DNA from 2 places in the Thalassobacillus hwangdonensis genome. Region 1 is predicted to be linked to the other one. Evidence: riboswitches for the same ligand, from Rfam matches in the RefSeq annotation. Region 1 holds a riboswitch; the other holds the start of a gene.
What was found. Region 1 has a riboswitch for cyclic di-GMP ahead of ACFQ2J_RS17230 (HD-GYP domain-containing protein). Riboswitches for the same ligand answer to the same signal wherever they lie in the genome.

Region 1 (12,200 bases):
TCTAAAAAGTTCAACCTCGATATTCGCAACCTGAGTGAAGCGGTCGGTATCGATCGTGACAAGCAGACGGTGGAAATCAAAGATTTAAGGACAGGAAACGTCTATACAGAGAACTATGATCGATTGATCCTGTCTCCTGGAGCACGCCCGATTGTACCGCCATTACCTGGTTATGAAGAGGCTGAAAATATTTTCACGTTGAGGTCTGTGCCGGATACCGACAAAATCAAAGGCTGGGTCGATGAGCGCCAGCCGAAACAGGCAGTCATCGTTGGCGGGGGCTTCATCGGTCTTGAGATGGCGGAGAATCTGGCTCACCTTGGAATCGAAGTGACGCTCGTCGAGCTTGGCGATCAGGTGATGGGAACGCTTGACTATGAAATGGCGGCGATGGTTCAAAAAGAGCTGATTGAAAAGGGAGTTCGTGTCATTTTGAAGGATGGAGTGAAGGCGTTCTATGACCAAGGAAAAGAGGTCGAACTTGCAAGCGGAAGGAAGCTTGTGAGTGACATGACCATCCTGTCCATCGGGGTCCGTCCGGAAAACGAACTAGCGACTGGCGCAGGGCTTGCAGTTGGAGATCGTGGTGGAATCGTCGTCAATCAACACCTTCAGACAGAAGACGAGAACATATACGCAATCGGTGATGCAATCGAAGTGAAGGATTACATCCATCAGGTGCCGACAATGGTGCCACTCGCATGGCCGGCGAATCGCCAGGGTAGATTGGTAGCGGATCACATCAACGGCATGAATGCAGCCTACAAAGGAACGCTCGGAACTTCCGTGGCAAAGATTTTCGACCTGACGGCTGCTACTACTGGTAGCAATGAAAAAGTGCTGAAGCGGCTTGGGGTGACTTATGAAGCGGTACATGTGCATCCAATCTCTAATGCAGGCTATTATCCAGGCGGAAGTCCCCTGGCATTGAAACTACTGTTCCATCCTGTGACAGGTGAAATCTACGGGGCCCAGGCAGTCGGGTTGAAAGGTGTAGAAAAACGGATTGATGTGATCGCAACTGCGATTAAAGGGAAGCTGACTGTTGCGGACTTGGCTGATCTTGAGCTTGCTTATGCGCCGCCGTATTCTTCTGCAAAAGATCCAGTGAACCTGGCTGGCTATGCAGCGGCGAACGTTGTGGAAGGCGACTTGAAGGTCGTGCACCACGATGAAATCGATCGGATTGTCGCTGAAGGTGGGGTGTTGATCGATGTCAGGGAGCCTGCCGAAAGGGAGATCGGATTTATCCCGGGCTCTGTGAACATTCCTTTGGGACAGCTGAGGGATAGACTTCATGAACTACCGAAAGATCAGCCTATCTATGTGGGCTGTCAGGTCGGGTTGCGCGGCTATCTTGCGGTCAAGACGTTGATGAATCATGGCTTTGAAGCGATTAATCTGAGTGGGGGCTACAAGACTTATCGAATGGCAAAAAAAGTGGAAAGCCAGCGCAAAGTCTCCATCTCTTAGGGGATGAATCATCCTATTTATGGTAACCGGTCGGGATGTATGTTTCTGTAAATCAAAGAATGATATAATGCAAAAGTTGCAACAGGAACGATACATCTAGGGGGAGTCATTAATGAAAAAGATAATCATCGCAATGCTACTGGTCGTTTTTTCAATAGTACTGGCAGCATGCGGACAGGATGAATCAGCATCAACAGATAAAAAAGCAGCTTCATCCGAAAAAGAACATGCGGAAAATACACAACTGAAGCCTGAAGACATTGAAATATCTGAGGATGTAAAGAAGATGTCCTACGAAACCATCAAAGGATATGATGGTGTGAAAGATGCCTACATTGAAGTGGATGGAGGCAAAATTTTGATGACACTTCAAGTAGGAGCAAGCATGAACGAAGAAACACGCAAGGAAATGGGCGATAACTTCGTAAGGAACCTTGCTTCCAATGCTGCGATTTATAATGATGACCTTGATGGTCCATCGAAGGATGCATACGGAACACTTTTTGAAGTATATGACTTGCAAATCGGTGTCGGTACAGGGTCCGATGATATCACTCAAGGTGCGAAAGTGAAAGAATCTCCGAAAATCACATGGTAAGTAGTCTATAGGAAAGGTCCCAGTCATTGGGGCCTTTTTTTCATCCTCTTTCGAATAAAACCTAAAGGGTTAGGGTAATGAAAAGATAGAAGATATTTGGACAAGTGGAGGGTGAAATGATGAATAAGAAAATGAACCGTGGGGTGTGGACGGCATTGTCCGCCATCGGTCTAGCGCAGGCCTTGAAGATAGTTACGCATAAACGGATGACAGGAAAGTGGGATGTCAAACAGATTGCGACGACCGGCGGGATGCCGAGTTCGCATTCGGCTGGTGTATCTGCACTTGCATCCTATATTGCTGCCAATAAGGGATCACGCCATACGGAGACAGCATTGGCGACAATCTTTGGAGTGATCGTCATGTATGATGCGCAGGGCATCCGCCGCCATACCGGTGAAATCGCGCAGCTGGTCAATGAGCTGGAAGACAATTTTGCAAAACTGTCCGGAGATTTCCCGAGCTTCGAGTTCGTCGAGCGGGAAAAAGAATTGAAGGAATTGTTGGGACATCAGCCTCTGGAAGTTGTCGGTGGTGCATTGCTTGGAGTGGCATTAGGTGTGATTGCAGCAAAATTTGAAAATGATTGAGAGTCCGATATGTCGGGCTCTTTTTTTGTGCATTTAGAAAAAGCTTTCGTCATGAATCTGGGGGGAGAGTCAAGTTTTTAGCAAATCGATTGCTTGTAAGATGATAGATGAGGGACTATGCTTGGAGCAAAGGAATAATAACGAGTGAGAATCGGAAACTAACCATGGAAGTTTTTTCGTAACGATGTCTTAAGCTGAAGGGGAACTATTTATGAATAAATGGAATTTCGATAATAGTTATGTACGATTGTCTGAGGAGTTTTTTACTAAGGTTGAGCCAACGAAAGTGATGGATCCGGAATTGGTCATTTTCAATAAAGATTTAGCGGAAACGTTAGGGTTAGATGAAGAATCACTTCAGAAGGAGTCAGCGGCAGAAGTGTTCGCGGGTAATGAGTTGCCGGATGGATCGGAACCGTTGGCACAGGCGTATGCTGGCCATCAGTTCGGCAACTTGACGATGCTTGGTGATGGACGAGCTGTATTGCTTGGAGAACAGATGACCCCTGACGGTGAACGGTTTGATATCCAGTTGAAGGGGTCAGGTCGGACGCCTTACTCTCGTGGTGGAGATGGGCGGGCGTCATTGGGACCGATGCTTCGTGAATATATTATCAGTGAGGCGATGCATGGACTGGGAATACCTACGACGCGTAGCCTGGCTGTGGTCACGACTGGGGAGCCGGTCATTCGTGAAACAGAATTGGAAGGTGCGATTCTGACGCGAGTGGCATCGAGTCACCTTCGTGTAGGGACATTCCAGTTTGCACGGGGACTTGATGATGTAGAGAAGCTGCGCTCATTGGCGAATTATGCGATTGAGCGGCATTACCCGGATGTGGCCGGGGATGAGAACAAGTATCTTTCCTTGTTGGAGCGGGTGATTGATCGCCAGGCTGCGCTGATCGCCAAGTGGCAGCATGTCGGATTCATCCATGGGGTGATGAATACTGACAACATGACAATCAGTGGGGAGACGATCGATTACGGTCCATGTGCGTTTATGGATACGTACGACCCGAAGACTGTGTTCAGCTCAATTGATACTGATGGACGTTATGCATATGGTAATCAGCCGGGAATCGGCGGCTGGAATCTAGCCAGGTTTGCAGAGACATTGCTTCCGTTGCTGGATGAGGACCAGGAGAAAGCGCTGGCTATGGCGCAGGAAGCGATGGAGGGATACCTCGAGCTTTCTAAAAAGTACTGGCTGGATGGCATGCGGAAGAAACTCGGATTGTTTGGCGAAGCGGAAGAAGATGAAGCCCTGGTTCAGGAGCTGCTGAAGCTGATGAAAAAGCATGAAGCAGACTTTACGAATACGTTCCGGGCATTGACTCTCGGTGAAGAAGTGGAGATGGTGGAAGATCAAGTATTCGAAGTATGGTATAAGAAATGGCAGAAGCGGCTGGCTGAGCAGGATGCGTCAGAGGAAGAAATGCGAGAGCGGATGAAAGCGAACAACCCAGCAGTCATCCCAAGGAACCATCGCGTCGAAGAAGCATTGAAAGCAGCGGTCGAGCAAGATGATCTAAGGCCGATGCGGAATCTGCTCGACGTGCTTGCTGACCCATATGCTTACGGGGCTGAGCAAGAAGCTTATACCACACCACCAGCACCAACCACCATCCCATACCGAACCTACTGCGGCACCTAAGGGTCTCAATCATAGGTAACGATGGCTATTTAAAAGTAAAAGTGAACGTATTTATACCGGAATTAAATATTCAAGAAACAGGCGATAGCTGCATAGTGGCTATCGCTTATTTTTATAGAAGTTTATGAAACGTATGAAGAATGAACCCGTATGTAATAGTAAGGTGCTTTTGATCATGAGATAGGAGATGGAAAATGAAAAAGACAAGGTTCCGAGGAATAGGAATTGTCCTTGGTGTAGCAATTGGCACTAGCGTAGGAATAGCTGTTGACCAACTAGCGATCAGCCTCCCGCTCGGTATCGTTTTAGGTTTAGTTTTTGGTTCCATGTTAGACATTAGGAGTAATCGGTAAGGGCAATAGGGATTAATTAATTTCTAGGGGGATGGCGATGGGTATTAATGAACTGACCTCATTTGAAGGTTGGCAGGACCTATGGAAACGCTCCACGGATTCACCGGTATTAGTCTTTAAGCATAGTACCTCCTGTATGATCAGTGCTAGAGCTTTCAAGCATTTGAAAGCGTTCAAAAAGGAAGATGAATATGAAATAGATTGCTGTATGGTGAAGGTTATTGAAAACAGAAGAATATCTGATGAAATCGCAAAGGATACGAATATTCCTCATAAATCACCTCAAATTTTCCTCATAGATAAACAACGAATTATATGGAATACATCCCATTGGAAGATAACAGAAAAGCGTATAAGAAAAGCCGTTCAGGTAGGTTGTTAGAAGGTGATTGTTGAAGATGAGGATTACTAAAGGGAATATCAAATATTCCTCATCCACAAAACGAACATATGGATTATTGAAGGATACCTTTTACTCAGCCTAACAAGTTCAGTATTGGGAAAAGTTCGATTCTAAATAAAAGTGTGAATAGCAAAATAAAACGCTCAGATTTTTTCTAAGCGTTTTATTTATGGAAATATTATTTTTTCACTTATTAAACTAAAGCACTCGTTAGCGTAGGAAAAAAACTACACTTCGCTTTTAAATACTCCTTCATGATCTTGAAACATTGTCATTAAGTGTGTTTTTAACTTCAACAAGTTATCGTCTTTTTCAGCGAAAGATATTTGTATTGTTTTTTCCGTTTGAAGTTGTCTTGAGGCATTATTATCTAGTTCTATTTCTACACAATCTTTGTATAAAACTACATTTAAAATTCCACCAAAGGTTGAACGGATTTCATCATTATAGGTAATATTGACCTCATTCGATTCTAGTCTCTTATCATCAGTTACTAATGACTTTTGTAAAAGTACATATTCGTTGGCATTAAACTCATCATCAGCAAAGCCTATAATAAGGACATTTGTATGCTCATCAACATCAGTATTTAAAAAGTTCGCTTTTAACAGTTTTTGCATTCCCCATGTCCCTCTCATATTAAATCCTTCTAGAACTAGCATGCTCCGTTACTTTAAAAAGAAGAGACCGATCTTCTGATTGAAGAAAAGTACCCTTTCGCTTAACAAGTAACACTCATTATCCTTCGACTATTTTATTCTCTGTTCCATTTAGAATTCTCTTTATGTTTTGTCGATGAAGAATAATTATTGAAACGCTTATTAATAGAGAAAGTGCCATGATAACTACATCTTCAAATATTAGACTGTAAATGAATAATGATATACAAGCCAACATTGAACTAAGTGATACATACTTAGTAAAGATCAAAGTTAATACAAATACAACGAAACCAACAAAAACGCCTAAAGGGGTCAAAAACAAGAAAACTCCAGTCGCTGTAGCTACAGCTTTTCCGCCTTTAAAACTAGCAAATACAGAAAAGATGTGTCCTAATATGGCTAATAAACCACATACAATAGGGTTAACCGTAGAACTAAGTATTATCGGAAGTAAACAAGCAAGTGTACCTTTTAATATATCTGCAATTGCAACAATTACTCCTGCTTTTATGCCTAAAACTCTATAAGCATTCGTTGCACCAAGATTTCCACTACCATAATTGCGAATATCCTTCTTATAAAACACTTTACCGACTATTAAAGCAAATGAGATTGAACCTATTATATAACTTGAAATTAGAGTTAAAATGTTCAAAGTAGTATTGTCTCCTCAATTATTAGTTTGCTATTATAAGTATTTCTCTTTGTTATTTATTTTTTCCTGCAACCCTTCTTGTAATAACTGCTCAGCTCGTTTCTCTTCCAAAACTGAACCCGTTAGCTCAGGCACAGAAAATTTCACGCCTTAGCACTTCACCGCGATGAGTGACAGTCCCTCATCGCGGTGAAGCTTTAGCAGAGCGGGGGACTGTCCCTCAATGCGTTAAAGCAATAGAGGAGCTGGGAAAGTGAATCCCGGCTCCTCTATTATTGGGCGATGCATAGTTTGTTGCGGCCGCTTTCTTTTGCTTCGTATAAAGCGACGTCGGCACGTTTCAGGAAGTCTTTGATTACTACGTCCTGCTTCGTCAGGCTCGAAGCCCCGATGGAAACAGTTATATGGAGCGGCTGATTGTCCGGTAAGACAAACGTGTTGTTTTCTACCCGCTTTCTTATCCGTTCTCCAACAGCAGTCGCCTGGGTAAGCCTGCAATTAGGAAGCAATATTGAGAATTCCTCACCGCCGTTTCTCGAGACAATATCCATGTCCCGAGAGGTCTCGTTTAAGATCGCTCCAAGCTGTTTCAGCACTTCATCCCCTGCATCATGGCCGTAAGTATCATTCACTTTCTTGAAATGATCGATATCAATTACCAGAATGGATAAACTCTCATGCTTTTCTTTAAACCTGGTTGTAAAGATATTCAAATAGTAGTCAAATTGCCGTACGTTGTTCAGTCCAGTCAAGAAGTCCACTTCGGCCGATTCTTTATAGAAGTGGAATAAGCGGTTGGCTTCCTGCATATCAATGAATACTTTCACTGCTAAGAGCCCTGCAATGATTCCAAACGGCCAATAGAAAAGTAAGATTTCCTGGCGTAACGCTTCATCACTGATTGTGATATATAATGCGATCGTTACAAATAACATGCCTATGATATTCCCGAAAAACATTTTGACTTTTATGCTGTCGATTTGTGCATATTTAGCTAGCAAAATTACACAGCCTCCCAACAGCAGGGAGAGTGCTACAGCAACGTAAGCTGCTTCAGTAAAACCGAAGAAGAAACGGCTTCCTGCAATGATTACCGTCGTTACAATCGTGGCAGGAATGCCACCATAAAAACCTATGAAGAGGATAGCCAGATGTCTCAAGTCAACCCTGACAGTATCAGTCGCCTGGATGGAAAAGTACATCAATAGTAAGCCGAGTAGTCCAAAGAAGAAGCCGTAACCTATCGAGGTCTTCAAGGAGTTCTTGGAATTCAAAGGTTTGGGGAAGATTTTACTCATCAAATAAAAGCAGGATATGAGAACAGCAGCGTTTGCTGCGAGATCCTTAATCAAATAAATCACCTATTTCCATTACTGGTAATCGTTACAAATATAGTTATCTAAAAGTATAGCATTTTTAAGAAATATGTCGAAAAGAGAATGTAAAATCTTTGTGAAATAATCATAAAATTCCTTTTTCCTCACCAGTATGAACTAGTATTAAAGCCGAAAAGTGATTATAATAGGTACAAAGCAAGGCTATAACTGCTTCACACATCAACGAAGAGAAGGCAATGAACGATAACTCTTCATGTGGGCACTTGAGTTATCGGGAGTCACTAGTGCAACCGGCTCCTAAATGGAGGTATGAAAGATGAGTTTTTCCCCTTTGGATTATTACTTAAATGTGTATTCTCCTTCTGCAAAGGATTTACTAGAACAGCTCCGGAAACATGACGCCATTACATATCAACATTCGTTACAGGTAACCGATTATTATGTAAGGTTCTGTGATTATTGGTCATTGTCGAAAATGCTGGTGCCTTCACGGGTGCTTTCTGTGCTGCTTCACGATATCGGAAAGCTGCAGGTCCCGAAGCGCATCTTACAGAAGCGAAGTCCACTTACTAATATGGAGTGGCATATTTTAAAAGGGCATCCGCGATATGGTACTGAAATTTTGAGTGACCATACGGACATTAAATTAGAACCAGATGTGGTCTTGTATCATCACGAAAACCTCGATGGTTCCGGCTATCTTTATGGATTGCAGGGTGCAAGGCTGGATTCCTGTGTGAGAATCTTGCGGATCATCGATAGTTATGATGCCATGATAAGTGCAAGATCCTATGGGAAAGTTTTCACACCAGGAGAGGCGCTTGAAGACTTGAGGAAGCATGGGGATACCCACTATGATGCAGATTATGTCGATCTCTTTGAAGAATTCATCCGTGAGAAGAGTATGAAAAAATCTCTTCCTTTATAAATTTAAAGAATGAGGCTCCCAGCACAATGTGTATGGGAGCCTCTAATTTTATTTCGGGCACATATTTGGACATTATTTCCTACTGTTCCTAGAATAGAATCAAGAAAGTAGGAAGGGAAGGATAAGTGTGGCAGAGTTCAAACGTAATGTAGATAAACAGTGGTATGTGAAATACGATGAGGTAGGATTCCCTTCGATCCAGAAAGGGTGGGTCCTGCCTGCTGGCCAGTTCGAGATGTTCGATCCGTTCATCCTGATGGCGGAAGACTGGTTCAAGAAGGGAACATTCACCGATCATCCACACCGCGGCTTCCAGACGATCACCTATGTCGTCGATGGAAGGCTGGAGCACATCGACAATGGTGGGGGAAGAGATATCCTTGAGCCAGGTGACGTTCAGTACATGAATGCCGGTGGCGGAGCAAGGCACGCGGAGGACGGTGTCGAAGATGATATCGCGCATACCCTTCAGCTATGGCTGAATCTGCCGAAGGAAAAGAAATTCACCGGAACGAGATATCAGAACCTTTATGGTGAAGACGCGCCGGTCGTACGATTTGATGGCGGCCAGGCAAAAGTTTTCTCAGGAAACGTGGCAGGTGTGAAAGGCCCGATGGATTCTATCGTACCGATCACGTTGACGGAACTGACGATGGAAGAAGGTGCTTCGTTCACCCTCGACCTGCCAGAGAATCACAATGCGTTCGCATATGTCCTTGCCGGTTCAGCAGATATCGGGGAAGATCCGGTGAATTTGAACAAACATGGTGTAGCAACTCTGAGCTTTAACGAAGAGGCTCCTAACGACGCAACAAGCGAACTGAAGGTCACTTCCAAAAAGCGCCGAACGAGAGTGCTCGTTTATTCCGGCAAGCCGATACGTGAGCAAGTGGTCGCGCATGGTCCATTTGTCATGAATTCAATGGAAGAAATTAAGCAGGCATACGAAGATTTCCGCAACGGAAAGTTTGGACCGCCGGCAGTATAAAATAACTAAAGTGCCATCTGTCGAGATTAGTTGTTAATATGTGTGTATTAAAAAGGAGGAGCTTCGATTTCTGAGCTCCTCTTTTTTTGAGCAATAATTTGTTTCTTCCAACGCACATTTATGTGGAGCTAGGATTATCTAAAGATTATCTTCAATAAAAAATTAATAAAACCGGTAATAGTATCAATGACAAGCCCTTTGTTTTTCTTTTTCATTTTCCGATGGTATTCATCCTGTTTTAGAATTGGATACTCTTTCTTAAAGTTTTTCAATCTCCCACACCCCTTAATAGGCATTCAATTCCTGTGATTGAAAATGCACAAAAAATTTGACTTTTATGAAATCTTTTTCCTATGTTTGGCAAATAGCGTCCACAGGGTATAACTCTCTCTAAGATATTTAATGTAAAGGAGAGGTAAAATGACGCCTGCCCAGATAGGTTTTGCCTTAGTATATATTTCGATTTTCTTGCTGTTAGGGAAGCTGATCCGGATTAAATTTCCGATCTTCCAAAATTTATTTCTGCCTTCATCCATCATCGGTGGCTTTCTAGCTTTACTTCTTGGTCCTCAGGTGCTTGGTAAGTTAGTTACCCCCTTCGTTTCAGAAGACAACTTTTTCACGAATGGAATCATGACTGAAGGGATCACTCAGGTTTGGGAAGCATTACCTGGCCTGCTGATTAACATTGTATTTGCGGCCTTATTCCTTGGGGCGAAGACGCCCACACTTAAGAATATTTGGAATTATGGGGGCCCGCAGTTAGCTTTCGGTTGGGCAATTGGCTGGGGACAATATGTCGTCGGTCTATTGGTAGTATTGCTGATCCTCGTGCCATTCTACGATATACCTCCAATGGCGGGTGCCCTTATCGAGGTTGCCTTTGAAGGAGGTCATGGTACAGCGGCAGGTATGGCCCAGACGTTTGAGGATCTAGGCTTTCCTGAAGCGTTTGATCTGGCAATCGGTTTAGCTACAGTTGGTATTTTATCTGGTGTCATTTTCGGTATCATCATGATCAACTGGGCAGTCAGAAAAGAGAAGACAGAGATTGTCAAAGACGTTAAAGAATTCTCTAATTTGAAAAAGAAGGGTATCATGGAGTTCCAAAATCGTGAACCTGCAGCTAATATGACAGTAAGACCAGAATCAATCGAACCGTTATCCTTCCACTTTGCGCTCATTTCACTGGCAGTTCTCATCGGGTATGTCATCCTGGAGGGACTGATTGCATTAGAAAGTGTGACATGGGGTGCTTGGACGGATAGTGAAATCATGACCTATGTGCCATTGTTCCCTATTGCAATGATCGGGGGCATACTCTTACAGTTGTTCTTTGATAAGACGGATAAACATGATGTGTTAGACCGTCCGATGATTGCTCGTATCCAAGGTTTTGCACTGGATATCCTTATTTTGACCGCGATTGCTTCTGTGTCACTCGATGTCATTGGCGAATACCTTGTGCCATTCATTGTGCTGGCAGTTGCTGGAATCACATGGAACGTTGTTGGTTTCCTGGTTCTTGCTCCGAGAATCATTCCGCAATATTGGTTTGAACGTGGTATTGGGGACTTCGGTCAATCCATGGGTGTTACTGCAACAGGACTGTTACTCATGAGGATTGTCGATCCGGATAGCAAATCGCCTGCGTTCGAAGCATTCGGTTATAAACAATTGGTGTATGAACCGTTCCTTGGCGGGGGGCTTGTAACAGCCTTATCCGTTCCATTCATCGCGCAATTCGGAGCGGTGCCGATGTTGGCGTTCGCAGCAGTCATGTCATTGACTGGTGTGTTAGCAGGATTATTCTATTTCGGTAAAAAAGGATCTTAAGTTGAAAATGCTGTCTCTGATGAGGCAGCATTTTTTTATGGTTTTAGGATAAGACGATAAATAAACATAGGATGAAAGTGACCCCTGATAATGGTGTCATAACGAAACGTTCTTTTTTGCTCGGTGAGATCAGGTTTGCTACTGTATTCATTCCGAGAAAAATCGTTATCACCCATACCGCTATATTGGTAGATATAAAGAAAGACCAATTCAAGACATCTGTATGGTGTAGAAAAACGAAAGCCATGAATAAGAGAATTAAAGCATTAATAACACTCACAATTCTTAATTTTTTGGGGAGGATTTTATGTTGGCCTCCCATTGCAAATTCACCTAAGGGGAAACCAAGGGAAAGAAGCACCTGAAACCCGGCAATTGATACAAAAGAAAGCGCAACAATTATTGATGCTATGTAGATGAAATCCACCTTCCAAACCTCCCCACATCATTCAGGAAAAATTCTTCCTATCTGCATGATCATCTACTCGTGTCCGCATATCTACTTTAATGCATTCAATTTCAGCATTTGCTTGAAATGCTTCCACCATCTTTTTAGTTCCACCGAATAAGGTGAAGTCAAAATCAATTCCGGTAAAAAGACACCAGCTCTTGTCCTCTGGCCACCAGTAGGTTGGATAATCCCGTATTTCTTCTTTAGCAGCGAGCTGTTCAACATCTATTAAATTCCCATAATACAAATGACCATAGCCGTGCTCTTCC
Region 2 (12,200 bases), on a different contig from region 1:
ATTGCGATTGAAACGTCAAAAAGTGTGAATTTAAAAGGTGCCTGGCTGATGAGCCTGGCACTTTTATATTTTAAATGTAGGTTTTATTAAGATGGATCCATTAATGTAATATCTAAGGTTCGTGAAAAGTGCTCGGATATAATTTACATATTTTTCATAAATTGGGTTTTCGGTGTGTCGAATGGTGGTAGGTAATAAGGAGTGATTATTGGTGAAAAATTCTTAACACACTAAATTCAAAGGGAGCGTTAATTGGATGAGGAAACTGCTAGTACTTGTAATGTTTATTTTGACTGTTTCTATGTTGGCAGCCTGCGGTGGTGAAGAGGGAACATCTGATTCAGATGTGGAACAGGTGGAAGCATCCACTGATGAAGGTACAGAAGATGAAGAGGAAAATGAGGAAGACACCACTGAAGAAGAAATGGACAGTGAGGAGAATACAGAAGATTCCTCTATGGATGACATGAGTACTGAGGAAAATACCGAGGATTCCTCCATGGATGATATGGACACCGAGGAAAGTACAGAAGAAACGATGGGCGATGAGAGCAGTGCTGCCGTTCCTGAAGAACTGGAAGCTGAAGTGATAGCAGTCGTTGAAGAGAACTTAAAGCTTGCAGAAGAGGAAGACTATGAGGCATATATGAATATGAACGCGGAACAAGCGGTAACAGAACAGCTCGAAGCTCAAACACAAGCACTTTTTGAAAATTATGAGCTCGACTATGAGCTGGAAGAAATCTCTGTGCGTTCAGCCTCTGAAGAGCAAGCAGTGGTGGAGGTCGTCCAGAAAACGATGGCAACTGATATTGCGGAAGGGTACCAATTCCAGAATAACAGAGTAAATGCAATCCATACGCTAATTAAAGAAGATGGAGAATATAAATTTGCTCAATCCCAGATTGTAGGCATGCAGAACCTTGATGAGAATGGAGAACCGATGTAAACAAATTAGACGGACAATCGAGTCCGCTCCTGAGGTATAAAAATTAAAGATAAGGAAGAGTCACTGAGATAGTCACAGTGGCTCTTTATTAATGCCGACACTTTATCAGTTTAACGCACTGAGGGACAACGCACTGAGGGACAGTCCCTCAGTGAGTTAATGCGTTAATGCGTTAATGCGTTAATAAATTTCTTCAGTGGATTCCGTGACTACATCGTATTTATATACTGTTCCTGTGAATGGATCAACGTGGAAAAACTTAGTCCTATAATGATTCCGATAGGTTTCAATTACATATTTTTCACCATTCACAACTCTCTCAATATAATCTTCGAACGTTGGATTCTCTATATCGACGATATCAAGTTCATCAGGGCTAGCGTCTAATGCGTAACCTAACAAACGATATGCATCTGAAAGTGTATGCAAGGAATTCAAACTCGTGATCAACCAATCGTCTTCTTCCTTTTCCAACGTATATTCAAATAATGTAGGCTGTTCATACAAGTTTACTTCCACATAGACCTTTCGTTGATCATTACTATCTACTATTCGGTAATTTGTAGGCAGTTCTTGATCTGCCAATGGGAAGGTGTAGGAGTATTCATACACATAGCCAGGGTTGTCATAAATGTTCTTTAAAAGGCGTTCACTGAGTGGTGCTTCAATTCGGTTCAAGATTTCTTCGAACGACTCATTGAAAGATAATCCAGTTTCATCTTCCTGGAAAGCATCTGCAAATACCTCTAGTGCTTCCGTTTCACTGTCGATGATCAACTGGATCGTTTCCTCATCTGTGAGAGTATCTTCGACTGGGGTGTTCAATTCATCCTGTTCCTGATTTTTATCCGCACTACTGGCAACCTCCTCCTCTTGTACGCTGGCAGTCTCTGAAGCAGTTGTTTCATTCTTTGTTTCATCTTTTGATTCCCCTATTGCATTGTTGCAACCGGCCAACAGAAATACTGTCATCAAAAAAATCATTGGTGTTTTTTGCATAGAAGCATCCTTTCTAAGTCTAGAGTAGTAAATAAATCCTTTGATAAGTGCAACGTTTCTAAGTATATACCAAATTTTTCTTATATGTAAGACTATATAACTATCAGTCTCATAATCCTTCAAAATTAAAAGTGTTTACACCGTCTGCACTTCTCAACTCGTCAAAAACATAGGGCAAAAGGATTCTCCTCACTCGTTTTTTTCCATACCCATTTCACTTCTTTATTAGGATCGATCCAGCACCATGCTGCCAATGCTGCTGCACATGCATCGATGGTATGGGAGGTTTGACTGACAGAAATCGGAAGCCCTTCAATCCCCTGTGATGGAAACCACTCTGCAATTGCAATTCTTGAGTCAAGTTCCTTCTTATACAATAGAGCATGTTTCTTATCCTCTAAACGTGTGCCGATGGCTGCCCCGGGATGGACCTCTGCGACCTGGAGATGATTCAGAGCTTCTGTCATCATGATTCTTCGCGTCAATGAAATTCCCCGAAGCGTTAAGTATGCCATCCTTGTTAATGTAGGTGGCATTACGGAACTGCCGTTGAGGCCGTTGTCCTTCATCAATTTCCTCAATTGCTTGTCTTGTGGCCGATCGCCACCTCCATCCTGGTAAGATAATGGTGCATCAATTGCTACTGCTATGTCTTCGTACTGTTGAGCGGCAACGAGCGTAGTGATGATATCTTCATCAGAAGCACCAAGCATTAAATCATCCAATAGGAGTCGTTCGCCCTTTTGAGAAAAAACTGCTACAGCCGTATCTTTATGGTTACCTGGACCAGACAGGTCGATGCCGATGATTTTCATAAGCCATCTCCTTATCGTTATCTTGTATAAATTTTTGTTCCTATTATTGTACATGAAATAGCATACAAGAAATTATCATGTGCATCGATAATTTCAAATCAGAATTTTCTTTTAATAGATTTCCGTTTATACTATATGGTGGGGGGTATAACAACAGCATAGGACAGGGTGATGAGTATGACGTTGAATTATACAGATTCGGTTCCACTTCATATACAATTGAAACAAATCATTCAACAGTATATAGTAGAAGGTATTTACGAAGAGAAGATTCCGAGTGAACGTGCTTTTATTGATGAATATCATGTCAGCCGCAGTACGGTCAGGGAAGCGATCAATCTTCTTGTGAGAGAAGGTATCGTTGAAAAAAGACATGGCAAAGGGACCTACATAACGCTGAAGCCAATTGATGATTGGCTAGGTAATCTGAGCAGTACATCTGAAACGATTGAACGGATGGGGATGAAGCCTGGCGCAAAGTTGATTCATTCAGAAATCGTTCAGTTGAATGAACGCATGCAGAGGATTACGGGTCTCAAGGAAGCCTATCATTTCATACGGGTACGGTATGCAGACCGTACGCCGATTGGTGTTGAATATCACTATTATCCAACAGATATTGGCCGTAAGTTGAGTACGTATGATTTGAATGAAGTGACGCTCTATGACGTAATTGAATTAGAGTTGGGCATCAAGATGTTTGAAGCGGATCAAGTCATTCGGTCTGGGATGGTGCCCGAAGAGGTTGCAAAACTGCTTGATATATCCGATCGCACTTGTATTTTGATAACGGAAAGAAAATTGACCGATGTGAATGAGGAATTTGTAGAACTTGAGCAAGCATTTTATCGGTCGGACATGTATGCTTTTAAAATCAAATCATCCAGGAATCGTTCATGAATGCCGGTATCGTTACCGGCATTTTTTCATTCTATGTGCAACTGGTACGGACGTCCTTACAACATTGCCTATCGACAAGTTGTGTTATACGATATCAAAAAAGGAGGATTTAATATGCAACGCATGATGTGTAAAGGTAAAATTCACCGCGCTACAGTAACAGAAGCTGAACTTGATTATGTAGGTAGTATTACAATTGATTATAAGTTGATGAAAGAAGCAGATATCAAACCTTACGAAATGGTCCAGATTACGAACCTTAAAAATGCAACGAGATGGAAGACGTATGCTATACCTGCACCTGAAGGCTCGAAACGGATCTGCCTGAATGGACCTCCTGCCCACTTGTTTTCTCCTGGGGACATCGTCATCATCCTAAGTCTCGGCATGATGACAGATGAAGAAATCGAAACACTGAAGCCTAGGGTCGTTTTTGTTGATGAAGAAAATGAAATCACTTCCGTAGAAGAGCATGACTTACATTGGCCAGAAGGCGTCAAAGCCTGACACCGTTCTTCCAGCTGATCGCTTGATCAGCTGGGTTTCTTTTAACCTAGAAGCACCCTACTAGAATACGAGAATGAAAGTGTAACAACTCGCATCCAATCAAGAATGGGTGTGACTTAAATTTTCAAAATAGTCGGAAAAACCGAAGGAGGGCAAACATGAGATTTTGGTTTACATGTAATGGCTGTGGAAAAAACAAAACATTTGATTTAATTGAAACCAAATGTGAATGTGGTGGCACTTTGGGAGTAGAATATGACCTCGATATGGTGGCACATACATTTACGAAAGAAAGCCTGAAAGAACGGGTTCCTTCTATGTGGAGATATAAAGAGCTTCTCCCTGTCGAACATATGGAAAATGTCATTTCCTTAGGGGAAGGCTGGACGCCGCTCGTCCGCCTTGAAGAAGCGGAGAAAGAATATCCTGTCAAAAAGTTGTGGGTGAAGCGGGAAGAACAGAACCCGACTGGCAGCTTCAAATCACGCGGATCATCAGCAGCAGTGTCTGTAGCAAATGAGTATGGGGTCAAAAAAGTTGCCGTGAATTCTAATGGGAATGCCGCTTCAGCACTAGCTGCATATGCGGGCTACGCTGGAATGGAAGCATATGCGTTCGTGCCTAAGGATTGCCCAGGCCTGATTGTGGAAGAATGCATGCTGCACGGTGCTCATACGTTTTTGGTGGATGGTTTGATCCAGGATGCTGGAAAGCTGATCCAGGACGGAAAAAAAGAGCAGGGCTGGCACAATGTCGGCACATTGAAGGAACCGGGAAGAGCTGAAGGAAAAAAGACGATGGGATTGGAATTGGCAGAACAATTTGATTGGAACCTGCCAGACGTAATCATCTACCCGACAGGCGGTGGATCCGGTGTCATCGGGATGTGGAATGCGTTTCTGCAGCTGAAAGAGCTTGGGTTCATTGAAGGAGATCTTCCGAAAATCGTCAGCGTGCAGGAAGATGGCTGTCAGCCTATTGTTACTTCGATTGAAACTGAAAGTCCATTCTCTGCACAAACCTATGGAGTCGTGTCCAACCCGACCGGCATGCGAGTACCAAGCCCTCCGGATGGGGAACTGATCACTTCTATCCTACGTGATTCTAATGGGACAGCTGTTGCGGTTACCAAAGAAGAAATCAAAGATGCGCAGTCTTACTTCGGTAAGTATGGAGTTTCTTCATCACCGGAAGGATCCGCGACGATGGCAGGATTCAAACGGTTGGTAGAAGAAGGCTGGCTCTCTGAAGATGACGAAGTCGTACTATTCAATACCTCACACGCTATGAAATACTTACCATATGAAGTGTCGAACGTACCTACAGTAAAGAACTATCAGGATTGGATAGCGACTCAGCACGTATTTTAATGTAAAATGCTAAGCGTAAGCGCTTAGCATTTTTTTGTGAGCCAAGTGTAATCTGCTTTCCAGCGAGTCTTAAAAGGTTGCCGGCGAGTTTTTGAATTTACCGGCCACTTGCTCACCTTTACCGGCAACTTCCGGATTTTTCCGGCGCCATCTGAAATTTACCGGCGACTGACTCTTAATACTTACAATCTCTATACGCTTAGCACTTTTTGATCGCAATTTACGATAGGGTATTAGGTGTGTATATTTTCCTGATTAGTCCAATTATTCGGGTTTATATTCCTGATTTAGGCATAATTAGATAAAGCATCAAAGGTAATTATGGTATTATTAGATTATCAACTTCATATATTCGACAAAGGCAAACCTATTGAAAAGTAGGGACGCAAAGCTACAGGGGCTAAAGGTGTTTATCTATGCTTGCCAGCTGCCAATTACGTGTAAACCTATCCATGTAATTGGATAGGTTTATTTATTTTTTCAATACAAAGGAGGTTAGGATTTGAGATTCCGCAGCTTTATCGTAAGTATTTTGTTGTTATTTACATTAAGTGCATGTAATTCGCCTGAGGAGGTGCAAGGCAAACAAGGGAATTCTTCTAAAGAGAGTAAAGAATCGGTCTTATACGAAAATACTTCTTATCATTTATCTGTTGGGGAAATGGAAGGCTGGTTACTTGAAAAAGAGACAGACGAAGGTAGACTTCATGCGAAATTCACCAACAATCAATCGAAAGCAATTGTAACCGTAACCGAAACAACTAAATCTTTCGAAAACATCAAAGATGAGTTGAAAGATGGAGCGGGTAAAGTAGATGTGGTTCAAGATGATAAGGCTTCTATTTCTTTTATCTCTGGATTGAATGAAAAGATGAGAACAGATATTTATATAAAGAAACATCGAGAATTTACATATGTATTTACGTTCATTTCACCTCTCTCAGCTTATGAGAAGAAAGAGAATGAGATCAAAAAATTCTTGGATGAAGTCCATCTAAAATAAGGGGGATTTATAATGAGAAAAGTGTTAAGTGTAGGCGCTGCTTTCAGTCTGGTATTTTCAATCGGGATGACAGGTGTGTCTGCTGAAGAAGGACAGACCGATATTCAGTCTGAGTTTTATCAAACGATACGTTTTATGGAAGAGTCCACTTTTGAATTAACAAAGGATCAAAAGGAAAAAGTGCACTTATTGAATGAATTTGCCGAAAAGCGAATGAATGAAATAGAGACTGCATTGGAACGTGGGGAAGAAGAGCTTGCCTTACAATTGATTGATGAATTGGAAAATCTCATCGATCAAAAAGAGGAAAGTGTCACTGTACTGAAGGATGGAAGTGATTCGGAAACGATTGAAGATGATTCACTGGATGAAGCACTGGAGTCTTTGACTAAAGGTACAAAACAAATTGATGCCCTTCTTCAAAGAGATGACTTGCCTGAAGAGGCGAAGAAAGGTTTGGAAAAAGCGTTGGCTCAGCATCAAAAAGTACTGCTTGACTCCAAGACCTCAAAAGGCTCGGCTGAGGATGAAGACGAAGAAAAGAACGACGATAGTAATGATGATGAGGAACAAAAAGAAGAAAAGAACAGTAATAGAGATCGTGACCAAAATCGAGTAGATCGTAACGAAGATAAAGATGATGACAGAGATCGCCGCGATGACGATGATGACCAGGACGAAGATGAAGACGAGGACGATGACAGAGATCGCCGCGACGACGATGATGACCAGGACGAAGATGAAGACGAGGACGATGACAGAGATCGCCGCGACGACGATGATGACCAGGACGAAGATGAAGACGAGGACGATGACAGAGATCGCCGCGACGACGATGATGACCAGGGTGAAGATGAAGACGATGATGATGACAGAGATCGCCGCGACGATGATGATGACCAGGATGAAGATGAAGACGAGGACGATGACAGAGATCGCCGCGACGACGATGATGACCAGGATGAAGATGAAGACGAGGACGATGACAGAGATCGCCGTGATGACGATGAAGATGACGAAGATGAAGATGACGATGAACAGTGAGACGACGATTGATGTAAGGATGATTTAATAATTGGCTTTGTAAAAAGCGCTTGTGAGGATATGACTTCTCCCAAGCGCTTTTTAATTTTCAGTGGAGAGAGGTGATATCAATTGACTTCTATTTCTACTATACTGTGAATAGTAGTTAATTCAGGGAGGCATCTTACATGCTAGGCTGGCTGATTGTAAATAGTTTTACTGCTTCATCTAAAAAGTTTCAGGACAATTACGACTTACTTCAGAAAGCTGCAAATCTAAGAAACATTTCTCTGACGATTAAAACAGATATTGATTTGTTTTATGTCTTACATAAAGAAGAGAGTAAGAATACAAAACCTGATTTCGTTATTTCTTGGAACAATGATGTATTTCTGGCAAAGTACTTGGAGAGCTTGGGCGTTCGTGTTTTCAATTCATCGGAAGCAATTGAACATACTGCAAATAAAGCGCTGACCCATATTCGTCTGAATGATTGCGGTTTACCAATGCCGAAAACGATTCTGGCACCGGTCAACTTCAATCAGTCCGAGGGTTTGTATAGGGATTTTATTGAGAGAGTAGTTGATGAGCTAGCATTTCCCATGATTATTAAGGGTTGTTACGGATCTTTCGGAAAGCAAGTGTTTCTTGCTCATTCCGCACAAGAATTAGTGGAGAAGGCTCAGGTGTTCCAGCATAAGCCGTTCATGTTCCAGGAATTCATCGCATCCAGCAACGGCCGCGACGTGCGTATCAATATTGTCGGTAATCAGCCGGCTGCATCAATGCTCAGGACTTCTGGTAACGATGACTTTCGGGCGAATATCACCAATGGTGGCATCATGCGAACCTATCAACCAACGGATGAACAAATACAGTTGGCTATCCGTGCTAGTAAGGAGCTTGGGCTTGACTTCGCCGGGGTTGACCTTCTGTTCGGGAAAGAAAATCAGCCGATCATTTGTGAAATTAACGGGAACTCCCACATTAAAAACATTACGGATTGCACAGGTGCAGACATCGCTGGTGCCATGATTGATCATGTAATTGCCGAGATTCGATAATGAAAAGAGACTGACCAGCTGGCCAGTCTCTTTCTTATTGTAAAGCAGTAAGGGAGGAGCGGATTTCCTGTTGATACGCATTGATTTTGTCAAATTTACCTTCAAAAGAAGTCTCCAATAACGGATCCTTTTCAAGTCCTTCGTAGCTCGGATAAGCATATTTCAGTTGCCCGAGTGAATCCGTGATATCTTGTTTTTCTGCAATCAATAGATTTATCTTTGCAAGACTCGCCAGATGATACTCAAAGTTGAAGGATTCCTGGAGATGAGATGGCGTTTCTCGTTCCAGAATATCAGAAATAAGGATGTTCAGCCGGTTTCTTGCCACCAGGGCGTCATTCATGATACTTTGCCAGTCTTCCCCTTCATATGTAACGGAAGTCTGCTGCAGCAAGTAAGTGGATCGAGCATCATTGTATTTGATGAAGCCTTCCCACATCACATCTTTATGTCCGTTTTCAAGTGCCTGATGAAAGGCATACTTGGCCTCATTCAAATAGAGAATGAACAATTCCAAATCTTCACTGGATAATTGGGTGTGAATCGTCTGTTTCACTTTCAGTGCACCTTCAGTGGAAAAGAAATCAAGGTTGTCCATGTCGTATTTCCTCCTGAGGATGCCATTCGCTTTTTTATTGTAGTACAGACCAAGATAATTATAGTAGACCGTCTGGGTGACGCTATTCTTCAGCATCGTTCCTCTCACATCAAGAAGAGTGGAGGTCACTTGCTTATCGTTACGGTGGGTCAATTGTTGGTATGTAGTGATGGATTTGATCAGCTTGACCGTTTCATCAATCAGAATCAGGTTCCCTGTGCTTACAGCCAAAAATGCTTGCTTACGTTGGTCAATCAGTTCTAAGACATGATCCATCTTATCGATATTCCGCTGCCGGTTTTCGTCTGCTGCGTTGAAAAGATAAGGAAAGAACACAATGATATCAATGAAGTACTGAAGATGAGTTGCAAATTCAATGGCGGTCTTTGATTCTTTCGAAAATCTATCCTCAAGTTGTTTGAAAATCTCGTCTCCTACTTTTTTGGAAGTCTCCATATCATAGACCCTCAAAAGGCTGGTGAAGGATGTGACGTAGTTCTCATTTTCTAAGACATTACCATCCATCTGAGTGATGACATTGACACTGTCGATCGACAAATATGTTTTCATCGCAAAGATGAACGCCGAGAATGATACGATCAAACCGGTGACAGTGGTTGTAAATTGGATGAATTCAGCTGTGTCCTTGAAAGGGAAGATAAAATAACAAATAAAAAAAGATAATGCTGCTCCAAAAACGATGAAGATATACCGATAAGGTACTTTCGGGATCTTTTTCATATATATGACCTCGCAATCCTGGATTTCATTTCTTTATTATATCAAACCAAAAATGGAGGTGAGCTTACATTCTGTCGTAAGATGTAAAAAAATGTTTTTTGATTTTGGTTGTGTTACCTTTATAATAGTAAATGGCCTAAAAATTCGGAAAATTTATTTTGTTTGAATTTGTATGATCAGGGGGATACACCCCATTCATAGGCTGAATTAAATACATAGAAAGATGGAGGCAATTCAATGGCTTGGTATTTATCGTACATCATCATCTACTTTACCTTCATGTTCGCTCTTGGTGTGTTTTATTTTCTTAGAGTGAAATCATCGAAGGATTACTTGATTGCAGGCTGGAACATGGGCTTCTGGTCGATTGTCGGAACTATCATCAGTACCTTTTGCGGGGCTGCAGTATTTATCGGTTGGTTGGGAATGGGATTCACGGTAGGACTTTCAGGGTTCTTCCAATTTGCACTGCCAGCTGTATTCTTCAGTATTTTATTGATCGTCGTTTTTGCAAAACCGTTACGCAGACAGAAATTGTTTACGCTCGCAGATTTGTTCAGTGAGCGGTTTGGGAAACGGACTGGGGTCATTCCTTCTGTATTATCCGCATTCGTTTATTCCGTACCGACATTGGCATTACAGATGGTCGGGATGACGACCGTTTTCACCATCGCGTTTGGAATGGAAGTGAATACAGGGTTGATTCTGGCATTCGTTCTTATCTTGAGCTTTACGATTCTCGGAGGATTGCCAGCAACGATCATTACCGATGCGATTCAAAGTATCATCGTCATCGTTGGTATCATTGCGCTCTTTATTGCAAGTATCATCTATGGCGGTGGATTTGGAGAAATTATCTCCAACACACCAGTTGAATATTTGACACCTGTTGGTCCTGATGGGTTAGGTGCGGTACTGCTATTTGCTTTGTCAGTCGGACCATTCTATATGATTTGGCAATCGACATGGCAACGGATTTTTGCATCGAAGACAGAGGAAGTAGCTAAATCTGCAGGGGTAACAGGCTTTTTAATCGCAGGTGCTATTTCGTTCCTTCCTTATTCCATCGGTGTGATTGCACGAAACTATGTGCCGTCGGATATGGATCCTGACTTACTTTTCTCTTATGTTACCGTAGAAATGCTTCCTCCGTACCTTGGAGGAATCGTGCTTGTCGGCCTGCTTGCTGCATTGATGACTGGAGCGACATCATTCATCCTGCAGGGAAGCTCCAACTTGACTGTAGACCTGTACCAGCACATGATCAACCCGGACGCTTCTGAGAAGAAAATGATGTTCGCTTCACGTTTAACAGTTGCTATCATCAGTGTCCTAGGGTTGCTTGTTGCATTCAACCTGACGGATATCGTGACGATGTACCAGTGGGCGTTGCGTCTATCAGCCGCTACTCTTGTCTTCCCGTTCCTGGCCATTATGTTCTGGAAGCGGGTAACGAGAGCCGGCGTGGAAGTCAGTATGATTCTGGCTTTGGTAGCTACGTTGCTATACCCGTACTTGAACATTCCGATCGATCATACGATCTTCGGTCTGACAATTTCACTTGTCAGTTTGATTGTGGTCAGCTTGGTGACCAGTCATTCAAAAACAGAACAAATACATGCAGTATACTGGGAGAACTTAGCTTCTTCTAAGCGGAAATTGTAACCAATCATTGCTATGATAGGAATATCAAAAGGAGCATATCATGACGATATGCTCCTTTTAGTAGAAGAGAAAGGAACATACAATCATGACACAATTCGATACCATCATTAAGAATGCACATATACTCACGCTTGATCCGTCATCAACGGTTGCGGGATCCCTTGCTGTTTCTGAAGGAAGGATCACACAAGTTTGGAAGGAAAGGGACCCTGGAGTTGATGCAGAGCATGTCATCGATTTACAAGGGAAGACATTGATACCAGGCTTTATCGATACTCACAATCACTTGCTCATGTACTCCCAATACCTGGACCAGATCAATTGTACAGCTCAATTGAATCGAAATGTGAAGGATATTCAAAGTCGTATAGAAGAAGAAACGAAACACAAAGAAAAAGGGGAGTGGATTATTGGCTGGGGGTATGACGATACACTGTTAGCTGAAAAGCGTCACCCTACAAGAGCGGAACTGGATGCAGTTGCGCCGGATCACCCAGTTTTGATTCGCCACATTTCCAGTCATTTTGCAGTAGTGAACTCCTTTGCACTTGAGCTTGCGGAAATAC

Region 2: linked by a shared signal. The riboswitch ahead of ACFQ2J_RS13595 (hypothetical protein) and the one ahead of ACFQ2J_RS17230 (HD-GYP domain-containing protein) in region 1 are both predicted to bind cyclic di-GMP.

The regions. Positions count from the first base shown of each region.
Region 1 covers NZ_JBHTKL010000006.1:315,288-327,487, reverse strand. Annotated here, with positions in the region: gene ACFQ2J_RS17270 (FAD-dependent oxidoreductase) at 1-1,473, shown strand, start outside; gene ACFQ2J_RS17265 (LptM family lipoprotein) at 1,586-2,071, shown strand; gene ACFQ2J_RS17260 (divergent PAP2 family protein) at 2,191-2,661, shown strand; gene ACFQ2J_RS17255 (protein adenylyltransferase SelO) at 2,873-4,318, shown strand; gene ytxJ (bacillithiol system redox-active protein YtxJ) at 4,709-5,053, shown strand; gene ACFQ2J_RS17245 (Imm10 family immunity protein) at 5,302-5,712, opposite strand; gene plsY (glycerol-3-phosphate 1-O-acyltransferase PlsY) at 5,813-6,391, opposite strand; gene ACFQ2J_RS17235 (GGDEF domain-containing protein) at 6,664-7,743, opposite strand; cyclic di-GMP riboswitch class II at 7,949-8,032, shown strand; gene ACFQ2J_RS17230 (HD-GYP domain-containing protein) at 8,045-8,656, shown strand; gene ACFQ2J_RS17225 (pirin family protein) at 8,778-9,644, shown strand; gene ACFQ2J_RS17220 (sodium/glutamate symporter) at 10,065-11,480, shown strand; gene ACFQ2J_RS17215 (hypothetical protein) at 11,524-11,907, opposite strand; gene ACFQ2J_RS17210 (hypothetical protein) at 11,930-12,200, opposite strand, start outside.
Region 2 covers NZ_JBHTKL010000005.1:824,999-837,198, forward strand. Annotated here, with positions in the region: gene ACFQ2J_RS13560 (heavy metal translocating P-type ATPase) at 1-28, shown strand, start outside; gene ACFQ2J_RS13565 (LptM family lipoprotein) at 257-949, shown strand; gene ACFQ2J_RS13570 (hypothetical protein) at 1,130-1,948, opposite strand; gene ACFQ2J_RS13575 (DUF429 domain-containing protein) at 2,110-2,763, opposite strand; gene ACFQ2J_RS13580 (GntR family transcriptional regulator) at 2,941-3,663, shown strand; gene panD (aspartate 1-decarboxylase) at 3,778-4,170, shown strand; gene ACFQ2J_RS13590 (threonine synthase) at 4,329-5,540, shown strand; cyclic di-GMP riboswitch class I at 5,891-5,975, shown strand; gene ACFQ2J_RS13595 (hypothetical protein) at 6,043-6,543, shown strand; gene ACFQ2J_RS13600 (DUF5667 domain-containing protein) at 6,556-7,587, shown strand; gene ACFQ2J_RS13605 (ATP-grasp domain-containing protein) at 7,755-8,630, shown strand; gene ACFQ2J_RS13610 (hypothetical protein) at 8,665-9,969, opposite strand; gene ACFQ2J_RS13615 (sodium:solute symporter family protein) at 10,207-11,634, shown strand; gene ACFQ2J_RS13620 (amidohydrolase) at 11,720-12,200, shown strand, end outside.